One region of the Klebsiella oxytoca genome, then DNA from elsewhere that is predicted to be linked to it. Evidence: riboswitches for the same ligand, from Rfam matches in the RefSeq annotation. Region 1 holds a riboswitch; each other region holds the start of a gene.
What was found. Region 1 has a riboswitch for thiamine pyrophosphate ahead of thiC (phosphomethylpyrimidine synthase ThiC). Riboswitches for the same ligand answer to the same signal wherever they lie in the genome.

Region 1 (5,910 bases):
CAGCGCATCGCAGCCGGTTTCCGCCATCGCTTCCAGCCACTGTCCGCCGCCTTTGGTAAACAGTGTCACAGGCACGCGGCGCCCATCGTTTTCGCGCAGCAGACCATCGACGATTTTATGCATGTAATAGAGCGAGAACTGCTGATAATCCCGGCCGGTCAGCACGCCGCCCCAGGTATCAAAAATCATCACCGACTGCGCGCCCGCTCTGATCTGCGCATTCAGATACAGCGTGACGCTTTTCGCCAGCTTGTCGAGCAGCGCATGCAGGGCCTGCGGCTCGGCATACATCATTTTTTTGATCACCGTAAACGCTTTGCTACTTCCACCTTCAACCATATAGGTCGCCAGCGTCCATGGACTACCGGAAAAACCGATCAGCGGCACTTCGCCTTTCAGTTCGCGGCGAATGGTGCGCACGGCGTTCATCACATAGCCAAGCTCACCTTCCGGATCGGGGATCGGTAATTTATCAACATCCGCTTTACAGGTAATCGGCGAGGTAAAACGCGGACCTTCTCCGGCTTCGAAATAGAGCCCCAGCCCCATGGCATCCGGGATAGTGAGAATGTCCGAGAAGAGAATGGCCGCGTCGAGCTTATAGCGGCGCAGCGGCTGCAGCGTCACTTCACAGGCCAGCTCAGCGTTTTTACACAGCGACATAAAGTCCCCCGCTTGCGCACGGGTGGCTTTGTACTCCGGTAAATAGCGGCCCGCCTGGCGCATCATCCACACCGGGGTGACATCAACCGGCTGGCGTAGCAGCGCGCGCAGATAGCGATCGTTCTTCAGTTCGGTCATTTTTACATTCCTTTAGCGTTGATGCGCCAAGTTTATACACAAAATCATTCAAAGTGGATCGAGGCGGCAATTGAATGAACCCCGGGAGCTTACTCAAGTAAGTGGTTGAGGTACGTTAAAACAGCCAACAAAGAGGCAATTTGAAGGATAAAGTGTATGTAACATGTCACTCATACTCTGCCCGACACATCGCCACGGTATCTTCAATCAGCCGGCGCGCCACGGTGCCCGGCGGCGGCAGAAGCGGCAGATCGTCATAGCGATACCATCCCGCCTCCAGCAGCTCTTTCTTGTCGATGACAATCTCGCCGCTATCGTACTCGGCCATAAACGCGGTCATCAGCGATTGCGGGAACGGCCAGGGCTGGGAGGTCACGTAGCGCAGGTTTTTCACCTTAATACCGCTCTCCTCCATCACCTCGCGGGCCACGGTCTGCTCCAGGGTCTCTCCGACCTCGACAAACCCGGCCAGCACCGTGTGCACGCCGTTACGATGGCGCGTATGCTGCGCCAGCAGAATGGTGTCATCCCGGCGGATGGCGACGATAATGCACGGTGCGATTTGCGGGTAGTAGCGTTCGCGGCAATGGCTGCACAGCATCGCCCACTCGGTTTTACTGGGATGCATCGGATGCCCGCAGTAGCCGCAGAATTTATGCGAACGGTAGAATTCCGCCAGCTGGATCCCTCGACCCGCCAGTTGGAAAAGACCAGCATCCTGATCGAGCACCTGGCGCAGCGATCCCATGTCATGCCGACGATCCTGACGCACCAGCCATACCGGTTCGCCCTGCCATTCCCCTATCCGCAGCCCGGGTTGTCCCGCAAGATTAAAATTTACCGCTTCGCCATATGGTAATTCCCCACCAGGTAACCATAATTTCTGTTCGTGGCTGACAATCCACCAGCCGCGATCTAATTTTTCAATAATACGATCCATATCTATTGCACTACCTTCATTTTACTGGCACTTTTAACATTAAATTTACATTTTGGTGAGCAACGTGTTTCTCTTAAAAACTTGCGGAGTCAACCATGTTAAACCAGCTGGAAAACCTGACGGAACGTGTTGGAGGCAGCAATAAACTGGTCGATCGCTGGCTACAAGTACGTAAGCATTTGCTCGTGGCTTACTACAACCTGGTTGGCCTGAAGCCCGGCAAAGAATCATTTATGCGGCTTAATGAGAAAGCGCTGGATGATTTTTGTCAAAGCCTGGTGGACTACCTTTCCTCCGGCCATTTTAGTATTTATGAACGCTTTATCGGCGAATTGGAAGGCGATACGCCACTTTTAGCCGCGACTAAGATTTATCCACAGCTGCAGGCTAATACCCAGCAGATTATGGATTATTACGACTCCTGCCTCGAAAACGCCATCGATCACGATAACTACCTTGAGTTCCAGCAGGCGCTGTCAGATATCGGTGAAGCGCTGGAAGCGCGCTTTGCGCTGGAAGACAAACTGATCGCCCTCGCCGTAGCCCATAGTCGCAAAGATAGCATCAGCGACAATATCGCGCCGACCGCTTGAGTTGTGAGCCATTAACGCGTAGTTTACATACATTCCCCCTTTCTGAGAGGGAATGTCATCTTGTCGGAGTGCCTATTTTCCACACTGGAAAAGGCTGAGACCGTTAATTCGGGATCCGCGGAACCTGATCAGGCTAATACCTGCGAAGGGAACAAGAGTAAACTGCATTTAGCATCAGCCTGTTCAGGGCCGATCGCATCTGTTACTCCATCCGTCGTCTGGCAAGCCATATCCTGTTTAACCGGAATGAGCTATGTCTACAACAAAACTCACGCGTCGAGAGCAACGTGAACACGCTCAGCGCTTTATCGACACGCTGGAAGGTACCGCGTTTCCCAATTCACAGCGCATCTATATCCATGGTTCGCAAGAAGATATTCGCGTACCGATGCGCGAAATTCAGCTGAGCCCGACGCTTATCGGCGGCAGCAAAGATAATCCTCAGCACGAAGCTAACGAGGCCATTCCTGTCTATGACACGTCCGGCCCGTACGGCGACCCGCATATCGCGATTAACGTTCAGCAGGGCCTGACAAAACTACGCCTGCCGTGGATTGAGGCGCGTCGCGACTGCGAAGAGCTCAGCGATCGCAGTTCGGCGTATACCAAACAGCGGCTGACGGATGAGGGCCTCAACGAGCTGCGCTTTACCGGCCTGTTAACGCCCAGACGCGCTATCGCCGGTAAATGCGTGACTCAACTGCACTACGCCCGTCAGGGAATTGTCACGCCGGAGATGGAATTCATCGCTATTCGCGAGAATATGGGCCGCGAGCGTATTCGTGGCAAAGTGCTGCGCCAGCAGCATCCGGGCGTCGGCTTTGGCGCACGACTGCCGGAAAATATCACCCCGGAATTTGTACGCGCTGAAGTCGCCGCCGGGCGCGCGATTATTCCGGCCAATATTAATCATCCGGAATCTGAGCCGATGATTATTGGCCGCAACTTCCTGGTGAAGGTTAACGCCAATATCGGCAACTCGGCGGTCACCTCGTCGATTGAGGAAGAGGTCGAGAAACTGGTGTGGGCGACGCGCTGGGGAGCGGATACGGTAATGGACCTTTCTACCGGCCGCTATATTCACGAGACCCGCGAGTGGATCCTGCGCAATAGTCCGGTACCGATCGGCACCGTGCCGATCTACCAGGCGTTAGAAAAGGTCAACGGGATCGCCGAAGATCTCACCTGGGAATCCTTCCGCGACACGCTGCTGGAACAGGCTGAACAAGGGGTCGACTACTTCACCATTCACGCCGGCGTGCTGCTGCGCTATGTGCCGATGACCGCCCGGCGCCTGACAGGTATTGTATCCCGCGGCGGTTCCATCATGGCGAAATGGTGCTTGTCCCATCATAAAGAGAACTTTCTCTATCAACATTTTCGTGAGATCTGCGAAATCTGCGCCGCCTATGACGTTTCGCTCTCATTAGGTGATGGCCTGCGTCCCGGCTCGATTCAGGATGCCAACGACGAAGCGCAGTTTGCCGAACTGCATACGCTGGGCGAGCTAACCAAAATCGCCTGGGAGTATGACGTGCAGGTGATGATCGAAGGCCCGGGCCATGTGCCGATGCAGATGATTCAGCGCAATATGACCGAAGAGCTGGAGCACTGCCACGAAGCGCCTTTCTATACCTTAGGTCCGCTAACTACCGATATTGCACCGGGGTACGACCATTTCACCTCGGGTATTGGCGCAGCCATGATCGGCTGGTTCGGCTGTGCGATGCTCTGCTACGTGACGCCGAAAGAGCACCTCGGCCTGCCGAATAAAGAAGACGTTAAGCAGGGCCTGATTACTTACAAAATTGCCGCCCACGCTGCCGACCTCGCCAAAGGTCATCCCGGCGCGCAGATCCGCGATAACGCCATGTCGAAAGCACGCTTCGAGTTCCGCTGGGAAGACCAGTTTAACCTGGCGCTCGATCCGTTCACCGCTCGCGCTTACCACGACGAAACCCTGCCGCAGGAGTCCGGCAAAGTGGCCCACTTCTGCTCCATGTGCGGCCCCAAATTTTGCTCAATGAAGATAAGCCAGGAAGTTCGCAACTACGCCGCCGTGCAGACCATCGAAGTGGGGATGGCCGATATGGCGGATAACTTTCGCGCCCGCGGCAGTGAAATCTATCTACGTAAGGAGGAAGCCTGATGTATCAACCCGATTTTCCACCCGTCCCATTCCGTTTAGGACTCTATCCGGTCGTCGATAGCGTAACGTGGATCGAACGCTTGCTGGCTGCGGGCGTTCGCACCATCCAGCTGCGCATTAAGGATAAACGCGATAGTGAAGTCGAAGAGGATGTGGCCGCCGCTATCGCCCTGGGACGCAAATATGATGCGCGACTGTTTATCAATGATTACTGGCGGCTGGCTATTAAACATCAGGCTTACGGCGTGCATTTAGGCCAGGAAGATCTGGAAACCACTGACCTTAGCGCCATCCGTAACGCCGGGCTGCGCCTTGGTGTTTCCACTCACGACGATATGGAAATTGATATCGCGCTGGCGGCTCGTCCTTCTTACATCGCTCTCGGCCACGTTTTTCCGACGCAAACCAAGCAGATGCCTTCCGCTCCCCAGGGGCTGGAACAGCTGGCGCAGCATATTCAGCGCCTGGGCGATTATCCCACCGTGGCGATTGGCGGAATCAGCCTTGAGCGCGCTCCGGCGGTTCTGGCAACCGGCGTCGGCAGTATTGCGGTAGTCAGCGCCATTACTCAGGCTACCGACTGGCGGCAGGCCACGGCACAGTTGCTCGGGATAGCGGGAGCGGGTGATGAATGACAGCGATTTTATGCGCTATAGCCGCCAGCTGCTGCTGGAGGATATCGCCATTGAAGGCCAGCAAAAGCTGCTGGCCAGCCGGGTGTTGATCGTTGGTCTCGGCGGGCTGGGTTCCCCTGCTGCGCTCTATCTGGCCGGAGCCGGGGTCGGCACGCTGACGCTGGCCGACGACGACGACGTGCACGTCAGCAATCTGCAGCGGCAAATTCTGTTCACCAGCGATGATATCGCTCAGCCCAAAACCACCGCCGCCAGAGCGAGGCTGGCTCGCCTCAACCCGCAGATTGAACTGATTGCGCTGAAACAACGCTTAAGCGGAAAAAACCTGCTGGATGAAGTAACGAAGGCCGATGTGGTACTGGATTGCACCGATAACATGGTGACCCGGCAGGCGATCAACGCCGCCTGCGTCGCGCTTGAAACGCCGCTTATTACCGCCAGCGCCGTCGGACTGGGAGGCCAGCTGATGGTGCTGACGCCGCCGTGGGAACAGGGCTGCTACCGCTGTCTGTGGCCAGACGCGAGTGAACCAGAACGCAACTGCCGTACGGCGGGCATTATCGGCCCGGTGGTCGGGATGATGGGTACCCTTCAGGCGCTGGAAGCGATCAAACTGCTTAGCGGTATGGCAACGCCGCGTAACACGCTGCGCCTGTTCGATGCCCGTACCAGCAGCTGGCGCACGCTCGCGCTCCAGCGGGCTCAGGGCTGTCCGGTATGCGGAGGGCAGCATGCAGGTATGGCTTAACGATGAACCGTTGCAGTGCGCCGAAGCGACTTCCGTCGCCGACC
Region 2 (5,910 bases), 610 kb from region 1:
GCTGGCGCTGGTGGGGCTTATCTTACCGGGAACGGTGATGATGGCCGGATTGGGCGCGCTGATCGGCAGCGGCGAGGTTAGCTTCTGGCAAGCGTGGCTGGCGGGAATTATCGGCTGTTTGCTCGGCGACTGGATTTCATTCTGGCTTGGCTGGCGGTTTAAAAAACCGCTGCATCGTTGGTCTTTTTTGAAGAAAAACAAAGCGCTGCTGGATAAAACCGAACATGCTCTGCATCAGCACAGCATGTTTACCATTTTGGTTGGCCGATTTGTCGGGCCTACGCGCCCGCTGGTGCCGATGGTCGCGGGAATGCTTGACCTGCCGGTCGCGAAATTTATTCCGCCCAATATCATAGGCTGCCTGCTATGGCCGCCGCTCTACTTCTTACCGGGGATCCTTGCCGGGGCGGCAATTGATATTCCGGCAGATGACAATAGCGCCAGCTTTAAGTGGCTGCTGCTGGGGGCGGCGCTGCTGGCGTGGCTGGCGGCGTGGCTGTGCTGGCGACTATGGCGCAGCGCTAAAAGTTCCGGCGATCGTCTAACCCGCTTCCTGCCGCGCTCGCGCCTCTTGTGGCTGGCACCGCTAATGGTCTGCGCCGCCGGGGTTGCGCTGGTTTTCGCCTTCCGCCATCCTCTGATGCCTATCTATCTCGACATCCTGCATAAGGTTATTTTGCGCTAATTCCCAGTAGCGCTGAGGCGCTGCTGTTGCCGCTGAGCAGCGCGGTGGTCTCGCCGTCCCAGGCAATTCGCCCCTCGGCTACCACCACCGACCGCGGCGCGATGCGCGCCGCATCTTCGACGCTATGCGAGACCATCAAGAGCGTCAGGCGCTGCTGCTGGCAGACATCGGCAACCAGCGTCAGCATCTCCTGACGCAGCGCGGGATCGAGCGCCGAGAAGGGCTCGTCCAGCAGCAGCACCGGCTGTTTGCGTACCAGACAGCGCGCCAGCGCCGCACGCTGACGCTGCCCGCCGGAAAGCTCTTCCGGCAGACGCTCTAACATCGCGTCAATTCCCATTTGTCCGGCAATGGTTTGCAATCGGGCGCTCTGTTCCGCGTTCAGCCGCAGCCCGGGATGCATGCCCAGGGCAATGTTCTGGCGGATGGTGAGATGGTTAAACAGGTTATTTTCCTGAAACAGCATCGATACCGGACGGCGCGACGGAGGCGTGTGGGTATGACGCTGGCCGTCGATCTCAATGCTACCGCTGGCGGGCGGTAAAAAACCGGCAATCAGGTTCAACAGCGTGCTTTTCCCGGCCCCGCTGGGGCCAAGAACCGCAATGCGCTCCCCGCGTTCGGCGGCAAGCGTAAAACGCATGGGCAGATGCTGATAAAGCCAGGTTACATCATTCAGTTTTAGCATCGCGCCCCGGAAGTTTTTCAATAACGCTAAAGAGTAAAAAGCACAGCAGCAGGAGCAAAAGGGCGGTCACGGCCCCGTCCTGGCTTCGATAAGAGCCAATTTGCTGATACAGGTAAAACGGCAGAGTACGAAAATCTTCGTTACCGAATAGCGCCACGACGCCGAAATCGCCAATCGATAGTACACAGGCAAAGGCCAGCGCCTGGGCAAGCGGGCGTTTTAAAGCGCGAAGCTCAACCACCCGAAGGCGCGTAAAGCCCTGCATCCCCAGCGACTGGCAGAGGGGGCCGTAGCGGGCGGCGATATCGCGCATCGGGTTTTCCAGCACCTTGAGCGCGTAGGGAATTGCCATCAGCGCATTAGTAAAAATGACGATACCGTCGGCGGACTCCGGCAGGCCCACGCTATTATTGAGCAGCAGGAAGAAACCGGTGGCCAGCACGATGCCCGGCATGGCGAGGATCAGCATGCCGCTCAGCTCAAGGGCCTGTCCGGCCAGCGGGCGGTTGCGAGCGCGCAGTTCACGGCTGCTCCACAGCAGCATCATGGTCAGAATGACGCTTAAGAGCCCGGCGGCAAGAGCGATACGCAGCGATGTCCACAGCGCCTGCCACAGCGCAGGCTGATGCAGCACGTGAAACAGATTGCTGTTCAGACCATCGACTATCACCGCCAGCAGCGGCGGTAACAGCAGTAAAAGCGCCACGCCAATCAACGTTATGTCACACAGCCGGCTCGATAGCCGGTCGTCGGGATCGCGCCAGCCGCGGATATGGCTGGCGCCGATGGCGAGAGCTTTACTCAGGCGTTGGCTAAGCAACACCAGCCCGAGACAGCAGATCATCTGGATAAGCGCCAGCATCGCCGCGCGCGCCGGGTCGTAGTCGAAATTAAGCGCCTGGTAAATTGCCAGTTCGATCGTCGTTGCCCGCGGGCCGCCGCCCAGCGACAGCACGGTCGCAAAGCTGGCGAAACAGAGCATAAAGATCAGCGCCGCAACCGGGAGAATTTGCCGCCGCAGCCACGGCCACTCAACCAGCCGGAAAAAGACGTAGCCGCGCATCCCAAGCTGGGCGGCGATTTGCCGCTGCTCGCCGGGGATATTCTCCAGCGTCTGCAGCAGCAGGCGCGTAGCCATCGGCATATTAAAGAACACGTGCGCCAGCAGGATCCCCTGTAGCCCGTAGGGTGAGAATTCCCACTGCCAGCCGAACGCGTTGCATAATTCAGCCAACCATCCCTGACGACCGTAGACGCTCAGAATACCGAACACCGCCACCAGTACCGGCAGAATTAAGGTCATCGCGCAAAGACGCAACAGCAGCGTGCGCCCGGGGAATCGGCGCCGGTAAAGGGCGCGGGCGAGGAAGATTGCCGGGATCACCGAAAAAAGCGCGGAAAGGAAGGCCTGCCAGAAAGAGAAGCGCACGACGTGCCAGAGATAGCTGTCGCTGACCAGCACGCCCCAGGCCGCTTGCGGGGCGCTAAACCACAGCGCCAGGAAAGCGGCCAGCGCTACGGCGACCAGGACGATGGCCGCCGTCAGTCCCGGAAGGAGCCAGCCGAAAGTTAGCGGCTGACGGCGCGTTGCCATGCGCTAATCCAATTCTGGCGGTCGGTCGCGACCTGCTGCGGGGTAAATTCGAGCGTCGTTTGCGGTTTCACAAGCGCATCAAAGCCCGCCGGAAGCGCAACCTGGGTAACCGGATACATCCAGTTGCCGGTCGGGATCGCGTTCTGGAAGCCTGGAGAAACCATAAATTTGAGGAATTTTTCCGCCAGCTCCGGCTGTTTGCTGGCTGCGGTACGGGCGGCAACTTCAACCTGTAGATAGTGGCCTTCAGCGAAGTTTGCCGCAGCGTAGTTATCTTTCTTCTCTTCAATGATGTGGTAAGCCGGAGAAGTGGTATAGCTCAGCACCAGATCGCTTTCGCCTTTCAGGAACAGGCCATAGGCTTCGCTCCAGCCTTTGGTGACGGTGACGGTTTTTGCCGCCAGCTTCTGCCAGGCATCCGGCGCCTTATCGCCGTACACCTTTTGCATCCATAGCAGCAGGCCCAGACCCGGCGTGCTGGTGCGCGGATCTTCATAGATCACCCGCCATTTTTCCTCGCTTTCAACCAGCTCTTTCAGGCTTTTCGGCGGATTCTTCAGCTTGTTTTTATCGTAAACGAAAGCGAAATAGCCGTAATCAAACGGGACGAAGGTATCGTTGTCCCAGCCGCCGGGCACGCTGACCGCGCTGGCCGGAACGCCGCTTTTGGCGAACAGTTTGCTTTGCGAGGCGGCTTCCAGCAGGTTGTTATCCAGGCCAAGCACCACATCCGCTTTGCTGTTTTTGCCCTCCATCCGCAGCCGGTTGAGCAGCGAGACGCCATCTTCGAGCGCCACGAACTTCAGTTCGCAGCCGCAGTCAGCTTCAAAGGCTTTTTTAACCGCGGGACCAGGGCCCCAGTCGGCGGAGAACGAGTCGTAGGTATAAACGGTGAGCAGCGGTTTGGCAAAAACGGGCGCGGCGGCCAGCGCCAGCAGCGGGAGTAATTTTTTCAACACTTTGCACCTCAGAAAAAAGGGGTGGCAAAGGATTTTGAGTGGGCCCCAAATCCCTTCGCCGGCGTTATCCGGATCAGGTTCGACGGGTATTTTCTCAGCCCATACGTTTCATCCTTCAAGCCGCATCTTCAAAACGCCATAGCGTTTTGTGATGCTTCTTGAATGATGGTACGTATGTTTATTAGCACCCCGTTGAGAACGGCAGTTAGTGTAATGATTTTGTCAGCTGACTGAAAGCATTACGGCTCTGGCGGCGCGAACCACGCGGATTTAAAGTCAAACCAGCCAAGAGTGTTCATGCGTACGCCGCGCATGCTGCGCTGTCCCTGGATCATTAGCCAGTGGTGAATCAGTGGAACAATCGTTTGATTGGTCAGCAGCTGTTGGCTCCATGTCGCTGGATTAAGCTCTCCCGCACGCCACCGGCTGGCATCCTGTTCCCAGTCGATGGGAATACAGTTGCGAACCAGCGGGACTTCATATAGCCAGGCAAACAGGGAGAAATCGATCGGCAGCGTAAAGTTAGCGCTGTTGAGCCAGACGTCGCTGACCGCTTCGCCGCGGTGCCACTCCTGATACTCCAGCTCCTGTATTTCCAGTTTGACCTGATGCTCGGCAAGCAGCTTCGCCATGATCCCGCCGAGCACGCGGTGCTCAACGTGGTCCTGATAGTAGGTCAGCGTGACCGTCTCCAGACCCGGCGGTTTTTCACAAGCGTGGCTGCGTGCATGGTGCCAGCGGGGTAGCAGGCCATAGGCCGGGAACCAGTTGTCCTGATAGTGATCGCCTGCGTGATAGAGCAGTCTGGCGGGCTGGAACAGATAGCTTAACCACTGGCGTACCGCCGCGTTCGCGCCGAGCGGGCTGCGGGCGTCGAACAGCAGATAATAACAACCCTCTTCCAGGCGGCTTTCCACCGCTTTCTCGCTTTGCGTGGTGCCCTGTAACGTTAAGCCGCCGTTAGGTTCTTCGCTGATTTCCGGCAGCACCCAGACGTTTACTTCATCGATCAGCGCCCGATAGCCGAAATAGTCGTCGAAAGCACGAATTTTGAGCTGATTCTGGTTATTGCGCACAACCGAATAGGGGCCCGTGCCAACGGGGATACTGGAGTAGTTCTCCATCGACCGCCATTCGTGCGGCAGGATCATGGCCGGGACCTGGCTTAATAGCCAGGGCAGCCAGCGGTCGGGTTGACTGAGATGGATATCGAGGGTCCACGCGGTAGGGGAGTCGATACGCTCAATATGGGAAAACAGCGGCAGCGCGTTGCTGCGCTGCAGGGAGCTGATGACATCCGCCATTTCCAGCTCCCGGCCATGATGAAAATGAATACCTGGACGCAGAAAAAAACGCCAGTGGGTTGGGGTGATCTGCTGCCAATGGTGAGCAATATCGGCTTCCAGTTCCCCATTTTCCTCATTTACCCGCGTCAACGCGCTAAAAATCTGTCGGGCGATATGCGTTTCCGAGCGGCGAAGCGCGCTGCCGGGCAGCAGATTTTTCATTGGCCGATAGTAGAGCACGCGCAGGATATGCCGCCCCTGACGAAAGCTGCGGCCTAAATGGGAAACCAGCATTTGCCTGACGGCGGCTTTATCGCCAACCAGCTGTACCAGCTGATCGATTCGGTCCTGTTCCAGCAAATCTTCCGCTCGCTGCTGTTGCAGCGCGAGACCGGTATAGAGAAAAGAGAGGCGTGAGCGTTTGCCACGTCCCGCCTCCGCCTCCCAGGTGAGCCAGCCGCGTTCTTCCATCATGTTCAATAAGGTACGCATATGGCGGCGCGAACAGCTCAGCATATGTGCCAGCTCGTTAAGCGTTGTCTCCTGAGACTTGCCGTCGCAGCACTGCCACAGGCGAATGAACTGCTGTTGTAAACGACCGGAAGGCATAAAAGGGGAACTCCTGATAAAAACTCAGCAATTTATTACTCCCTATATTAAGTCAATAATCAACGTCGATGAAGCGAGGAGGTGAATAT
Region 3 (5,910 bases), 2.4 Mb from region 1:
AAGTTAACATTGATGAGCTTGATGCTTTTGGGATCGACTTGTACGTGCTGTGCCATGGTCGCCAGCGTCGCCTGTTCGATTCCGCTAACGGAATAACCCACTTTTTTACCCTGCAGATCGGCGGGGGATTTGATGTTTTTATCCAGCGCGATCACCGTGTTCAGCGGCGAATTAATCAGCGTGCCAACGCGGACCAGCGGAAGCCCTTCATCAGCGAAAAAATGTACCTGCGGCTGGTAGGTAATGGCCAGATCCGCCTGGCGGGCAGCCACCAATCGTGGCGGCAGCGCCGGATCGGACGGTGGCACAATTTTGACGTCAAGACCCGCCTCTTTAAAAGCGCCAATCTGTTCGGCTACCATAATCGGCGCATGGTCAGGATTGATATACCAGTCCAGCACGAGGGTGAGTTTCTCGTTAGCCTGCGCCTGACCGCCGATCAGCGTGCCGAAGGCCATCACGGCATAAAGATGCTTACGCATGGTTATTCCTTATTGTTAAATCGTTATTCCGGCGTCCAGTAGACCAGCCGATGCAGAAAAGCATCCACCGTCAGCCAGAGCAGGACCGTCAGTAGTACTAAAATAAACAGGGCTGCGAAGCAGATATCGGTTTGCAAACGGGCGTTGGCGTTGAGCATCACGTAGCCAAGCCCTTCGGCTGAACCGACCCATTCACCGATTATTGCGCCAATGGGGGCGACGGCTGCCGCCATCCGCAGGCCGGAGCCGAGCGCCGGAAGGGCGGCCATCATGCGCACATGACGCAGCTGTGCACTAAAAGAGGCGCCCATCGTGCGCGCCAGATCGAGATAATCGTTGTTAACCCGGCGCAGGCCGTCAAAAAACGCCGAGGTCACGGGGAAAAAAATCACCAGAACCGCCATCATGACCTTTGCGCTCATGCCGAAACCAAACCACAGGACCAGCAGCGGGGCGAGAGCAAAGACCGGGATCGCCTGGCTGATCAGCACCAGCGGCATCAGCCAGCGCTGAAGACGCGGCGAGACGATCATGCACAGCGCCAGGATCACGCCAAGCAGGACGCCGAGCGCGAGACCGCTGACGATCTCACTCAACGTGATTAGCGTGTGCCAGCCGAGATAATCCCGATTCATCCACAGCGCGCTGGCCACCGCTGCGGGAGAAGGCAGCAGGAAGGCCGGAATGCCGCTGCGGCTCGCCAGCCACCAGAGCAGCAGCAGGCCGCAGAACACCACGGCGGCGCGAAACACTTTTGCGCTCATCCGTTAGCCCTCATGAGCTGTTGCAACAGTTCCGCCTGGCCGATCAGCAGCGCCGGGTCGTCCGGCGCACGCGGCGGCGTGCCGGATAGACGGTGGCTATCGTCAATTCCGCCGGCAGCGGGAGAAAGCACCAGCAGCCGATGGCTCAGGCGACAGGCTTCCATCGGGTCATGGGTGATAAGCACCACGGTACGGTTAACCAGCAGCTCCGCAGCCAGTGTCTGAATTCGCGTACGGGTGATGGTATCGAGCGCGGAAAAGGGTTCGTCCATCAGTACGATGGGCTGGTCTTCATATAAGGTGCGCGCCAGCGCCGCCCGCTGGCGCATGCCGCCGGACAGACGGGCCGGAAGTTCGTTAGCGCACGATTCAAGGCCTACCTGCTGTAACAGCGTGGCTACGCGCCGGTGGTCAACGCGCTCTCCGCGCAGACGGGCGCCAAGAGAGACGTTGTCACGCACATTTAACCACGGGTAAAGCAAGTCTTTCTGCCCCATCCACGCCAGCCGTTTAGCGATTGGCAGCCCGTCGCTGGCGCGGACTTCACCGGCAGCGGCTTTTGCCAGACCGGCGAGAACACGTAGCAGGGTGGTTTTCCCTACGCCGCTGGGCCCCAGCAGCGATATCCATTGGCCGCCGGGGATATCGAACGTCAGGTTGTCGAAAATTTGCCGTGCGCCAAAGCGCAGGCTCAGGCCGCGTACCTCAATTGCTGGCGCACTCACGCCGGATTCCCCTCAACCGCATTAAGGCCCATTTGCCAGAAGTTGGCTTCCAGACGGGTGGCGGTGGTGAAAATGACGCCAAGTTCCGCAAAACGCGCCTCGCCGCCGCGCTGTTGCCAGAGCGTTTCCAGCAGGGCAATGGCGGCATTGACGCCGTTCAGATAACCCTCGTCGCCGTAGTTGCGGATCCACGAGGCATAGGGATTGTCGATCAGGTTGGTTGCCGGATTATGCAGCAGGCCGAGACCGATTTCCGCATATCCGGCGACGCACGGCATCAGCGCCGCCAGCAGATCCAGCGCGTCTCCGGAGTGGCCGATGTCCAGCACGTAACGGGTATAGTTGATGGTTTCTAAGGCTTCCGGTTCGGTGGCCATCGCGGGTTCGTCCAGCCCCCATCCGTTACAGTAGCCAACATGCAGCGGCAGTTCGTCGAGAATGGCGTTCATCGACGCGGCGGCGGCGCGCATCTCCGGCAGAGTACGCAGTTTACTGACCAGCAGCGCGTAGCTGCGGGCAAAGTGGATCAGAAACAGATAGTCTTGCGTCAGATAGCGGCGGAATGCCGGTTCAGGCAGGGTGCCGTCGGCGAGCTGACGCAGGAAGGGATGGTTGACGTAGTGCTGCCAGGCGGTATCGGCCTGCTGGCGCAGACGACCATAAATACCCTGGGTAAATGCGGGAACAATCACAGGACCTCCTGATAAAAGGGAGATCCGGGCGTGCAGAAAGAAGTGTGAACAGGCAATGGCGCAAAACTGGCGGAAATGCCGACCCGTCCCTTCGCTGGCATGACCCAGATCAGGTTCAAAGGGTTCGGCTTACGCCATCTCAGCCCTCACGGGACACCCCTCGGTTTGGCCCATGTTATACGGCATTCGCTTTTTGATTACAATGCCGTGAATATGCCGAAAACAGGTGACGTTGTCACGAATGGGCCAGCGAGAAATAATAGTTGAGCACTCTTGCCGGGCGGCGCTCGGCCGTAGCAGATATGCGATAAGCAAAGCTGTTCCTTGCCCGGCAGACGCGCCGCTGCCGGGCAACAGATTTAACGAAACTCGACCCAGCTGGCTCCGCTATCCGCAGAACGTACGCAGTTCTCGACCCAGTGCACGCCGAGCGCCCCGGCTTTCGCATCCGGATACCAGAAGTTTTCCAGCAGCGCGGCGTCGCGGCGATCGGTCGCATCCATGGCGATAGCAAAGCGGCGGTACAGATTTGACCAGGCTTCAAACAGCCCTTCGGGATGACCGCCGCCAATTCTGTCGTCCTGCAGGGCCAGAGGATCAAGATAGGACATTCCGCGTTCAAGGATGCGTACCGGCTCACCCTGGATTTCATAGCGCAGCTGGTTTGGCTGTTCATCCCACCATTCCAGGCTGGCTTTTTCCCCGACGATGCGCACTTTCTGCCCGTGCATTGAGCCGCTGTTGACCGCCGAGCACCACATCGAACCCACGGCGCCGTTGTCGTACTCCATCAGCACGTAGGCGTTATCCTCCAGCGGGGCGCGGCTTTTAACAAAGCTCTGGCGGGAGCACATCAGGCGCGTGATGTTGAGTTTCGGTGCCATGGTCTCCGCCAGAAACAGCGGGTGCGTAGCCAGATCGCCCAGCACGTAGCCTGGGCCGACAAATTTCGGATCCACTCGCCAGCGGGTGCTGGGGTTGTCCTGCTCCACCGGCAGATTGTGGAAACCGTGTGCGAACTGCATATTAATGATGCGGATCTCGCCCAGCAGCCCCTGGGCAATCATCTGCCGCGCCTGCAAAATCAGCTGATGCCCAGCATAGCCGTAGGTAACCCCGATAATCTTGCGCTGCTTTTCGCTCAGGGCCACCAGCGCATCGGCCTCTTCGCCGGTAAAACACAGCGGTTTTTCACATACCACGTGCAGCCCGGCTTCCAGCGCCGCGCGGCAAATGGCGTAGTGGGTATTGTTCGGCGTGGCGACAGACACCGCCTCAATACCATCTTCTCGCGCCGCTTCTTCGCGAAACAAGGTCGCGTAGTCGGGATAACAGCGTTCGGCCTCAACGCCAAGCTGACGACCAAATTCACGCCCGCGCTGAGCGTCAATATCAAAAGCCCCGGCCAGCAGGGTAAATGAACCGTCACGCAGCGCCGCTGAGCGGTGAATATAGCCAATCTGGCTGCTTGCGCCGCCGCCAACCATTCCCCAGCGTAATGACCTGCCGACGGGTTTAGTACCGTTAATCATCGTGTTCTCTCCTGATTAAAAGCCAACGGAGCGCAGGTAGCGCAGGCTTTCCGTTACTGCCTGCAGGCTGCCTTCAACGTTACGCGGATCGCGTTCTTGTTCGATAGTGATCCAGCCCTGATAGCCGCGCTTATCGAGAAACGCGCGTACGGCCGGATAGTCAATCGCGCCGGTGCCGAGCGGACACATTACCCCTTCGGCACAGGCGGAGAAGAAGTCGATGCCCCGGGAAATCACGCTCTCGAATACCTTCGGATCGACATCTTTAAAGTGCAGGTAGTCAAGGCGGTCAAAATGGCGATCCAGCCAGGCGATAGGGTCCATACCCGAATAGTAGAGATGTCCGGTATCGAGACATAACCCGGCGACATCATGGGGAATTTGCGTTGCCAGCAGATCTATCTCATCGGCAAACTCGATGCAGCCGCCGGCGTGAGGGTGGATAACCGGGCGAACGCCGTACTCCTGCCACGCCAGTTTGCTGATGATAGTGATGTGGTCGATCATCCGCCGCCAGTCGGCGGGGGAAAGGCGGGGGGCCAGATCTCCGCGTCCGGCATATTTCGCCCGCTGCGGATTACCAAAATCAATAATAACCAGATAGGGGGGTTGGAAAGGGTTGCCCGCCGTTTCTTCCGCCGCCGGCACCTGCGACAGATTGCGGCAAATGTTATGCGTCAGTGCGACAATATTCGCGAAGTTCTCTTCGCTGACCAGATCGTCAAAGATTGTGCCGGCAACCAGCGACAGCCCCTGCTTATTCAGCGCAGCGCGGAGTTCATCGGCCTGAGTCGGTAAATAGCTCCAGGGCCCCAGTTCAATGCTTTTATAGCCTGCGGTTGCCGCTTCTTGCAGCACCTTGGACCATGCTGGCAGATAAGGGTTTTTGGGATCATCGACGCCCCAGCTACACGGCGCATTAGCAATATGTATGGTCATGACCGGTTCCTTTTCATAATGAGGGGTAAACATGACCAGTATTGAATGAAAATTTCAAAATCAACAATGATGAAATTTAAATTCTTTGATGTGATTCAAGCTTTATTTTGATGGTTAAAATGATGGTCTTTTATCAAATTAAGTCACCAGAAGGCGCGCGGCTGATTCACACGCGCCACCGGCGATCAGAGATTTTCTTTGGTGAGTAAATCAAACGGCTGCAGCGCGTTGATAAAGTTTGGCTGCGGTTGGCTGGCGGCCTGAACAAACGCGTGGATTGTCGCCGTGGCAAATTCGTCCAGCCGATGGGCAAGCATGAGATCGATAGTGCCGTCGATTAACGCCAGCTCGCCGTTATCTACCGGCCCATGACAAATCAGGGTGACCTGATACTGACGTTGATGCGCATGTAGCGCGGCGATAATCCCCTCCACGCCGCCGCAGGGTGCGTAAATAGCCTGCAGATCGGGATATTGGTACAGCATCTCTTCTGTCACCTGGCGGGCGATATCGGCGCGTTCGTGGCTGCGCACTGGCTCAAGCACCCGGTCGCCTTTCCCCTGTTCGCGTAAGTAGGAGCGAAAGCTTATCTCACAGCTCTCCTGGCAAATAAACCGGTTATCGCCAACGATAATGCCGATCTCCCCATCGCCGTGACATAGCCTGTCCACCGCCCATCCTGCGGTGCGGCCCGCTTTTTGGTTATCCAGCCCGATATAGCCGGTGCGTTGGGCAATACTCATATCCGAGAGCAGGGTGAAGACATGCACGCCTTT

Region 2: linked by a shared signal. The riboswitch ahead of thiB (thiamine ABC transporter substrate binding subunit) and the one ahead of thiC (phosphomethylpyrimidine synthase ThiC) in region 1 are both predicted to bind thiamine pyrophosphate.
Region 3: linked by a shared signal. The riboswitch ahead of GJ746_RS12490 (TenA family protein) and the one ahead of thiC (phosphomethylpyrimidine synthase ThiC) in region 1 are both predicted to bind thiamine pyrophosphate.

The regions. Positions count from the first base shown of each region.
Region 1 covers NZ_CP046115.1:286,700-292,609, reverse strand. Annotated here, with positions in the region: gene hemE (uroporphyrinogen decarboxylase) at 1-801, opposite strand, end outside; gene nudC (NAD(+) diphosphatase) at 968-1,741, opposite strand; gene rsd (sigma D regulator) at 1,837-2,334, shown strand; TPP riboswitch at 2,389-2,502, shown strand; gene thiC (phosphomethylpyrimidine synthase ThiC) at 2,588-4,483, shown strand; gene thiE (thiamine phosphate synthase) at 4,483-5,118, shown strand; gene GJ746_RS01355 (HesA/MoeB/ThiF family protein) at 5,111-5,866, shown strand; gene thiS (sulfur carrier protein ThiS) at 5,850-5,910, shown strand, end outside.
Region 2 covers NZ_CP046115.1:896,230-902,139, forward strand. Annotated here, with positions in the region: gene GJ746_RS04225 (DedA family protein) at 1-685, shown strand, start outside; gene thiQ (thiamine ABC transporter ATP-binding protein ThiQ) at 672-1,373, opposite strand; gene thiP (thiamine/thiamine pyrophosphate ABC transporter permease ThiP) at 1,357-2,967, opposite strand; gene thiB (thiamine ABC transporter substrate binding subunit) at 2,943-3,926, opposite strand; TPP riboswitch at 3,959-4,128, opposite strand; gene sgrR (HTH-type transcriptional regulator SgrR) at 4,166-5,821, opposite strand; gene sgrT (glucose uptake inhibitor SgrT) at 5,909-5,910, shown strand, end outside.
Region 3 covers NZ_CP046115.1:2,702,554-2,708,463, forward strand. Annotated here, with positions in the region: gene GJ746_RS12475 (ABC transporter substrate-binding protein) at 1-482, opposite strand, end outside; gene GJ746_RS12480 (ABC transporter permease) at 506-1,246, opposite strand; gene GJ746_RS12485 (ABC transporter ATP-binding protein) at 1,243-1,971, opposite strand; gene GJ746_RS12490 (TenA family protein) at 1,968-2,663, opposite strand; TPP riboswitch at 2,733-2,834, opposite strand; gene GJ746_RS12495 (Gfo/Idh/MocA family protein) at 3,023-4,195, opposite strand; gene GJ746_RS12500 (sugar phosphate isomerase/epimerase family protein) at 4,211-5,134, opposite strand; gene GJ746_RS12505 (LacI family DNA-binding transcriptional regulator) at 5,320-5,910, opposite strand, start outside.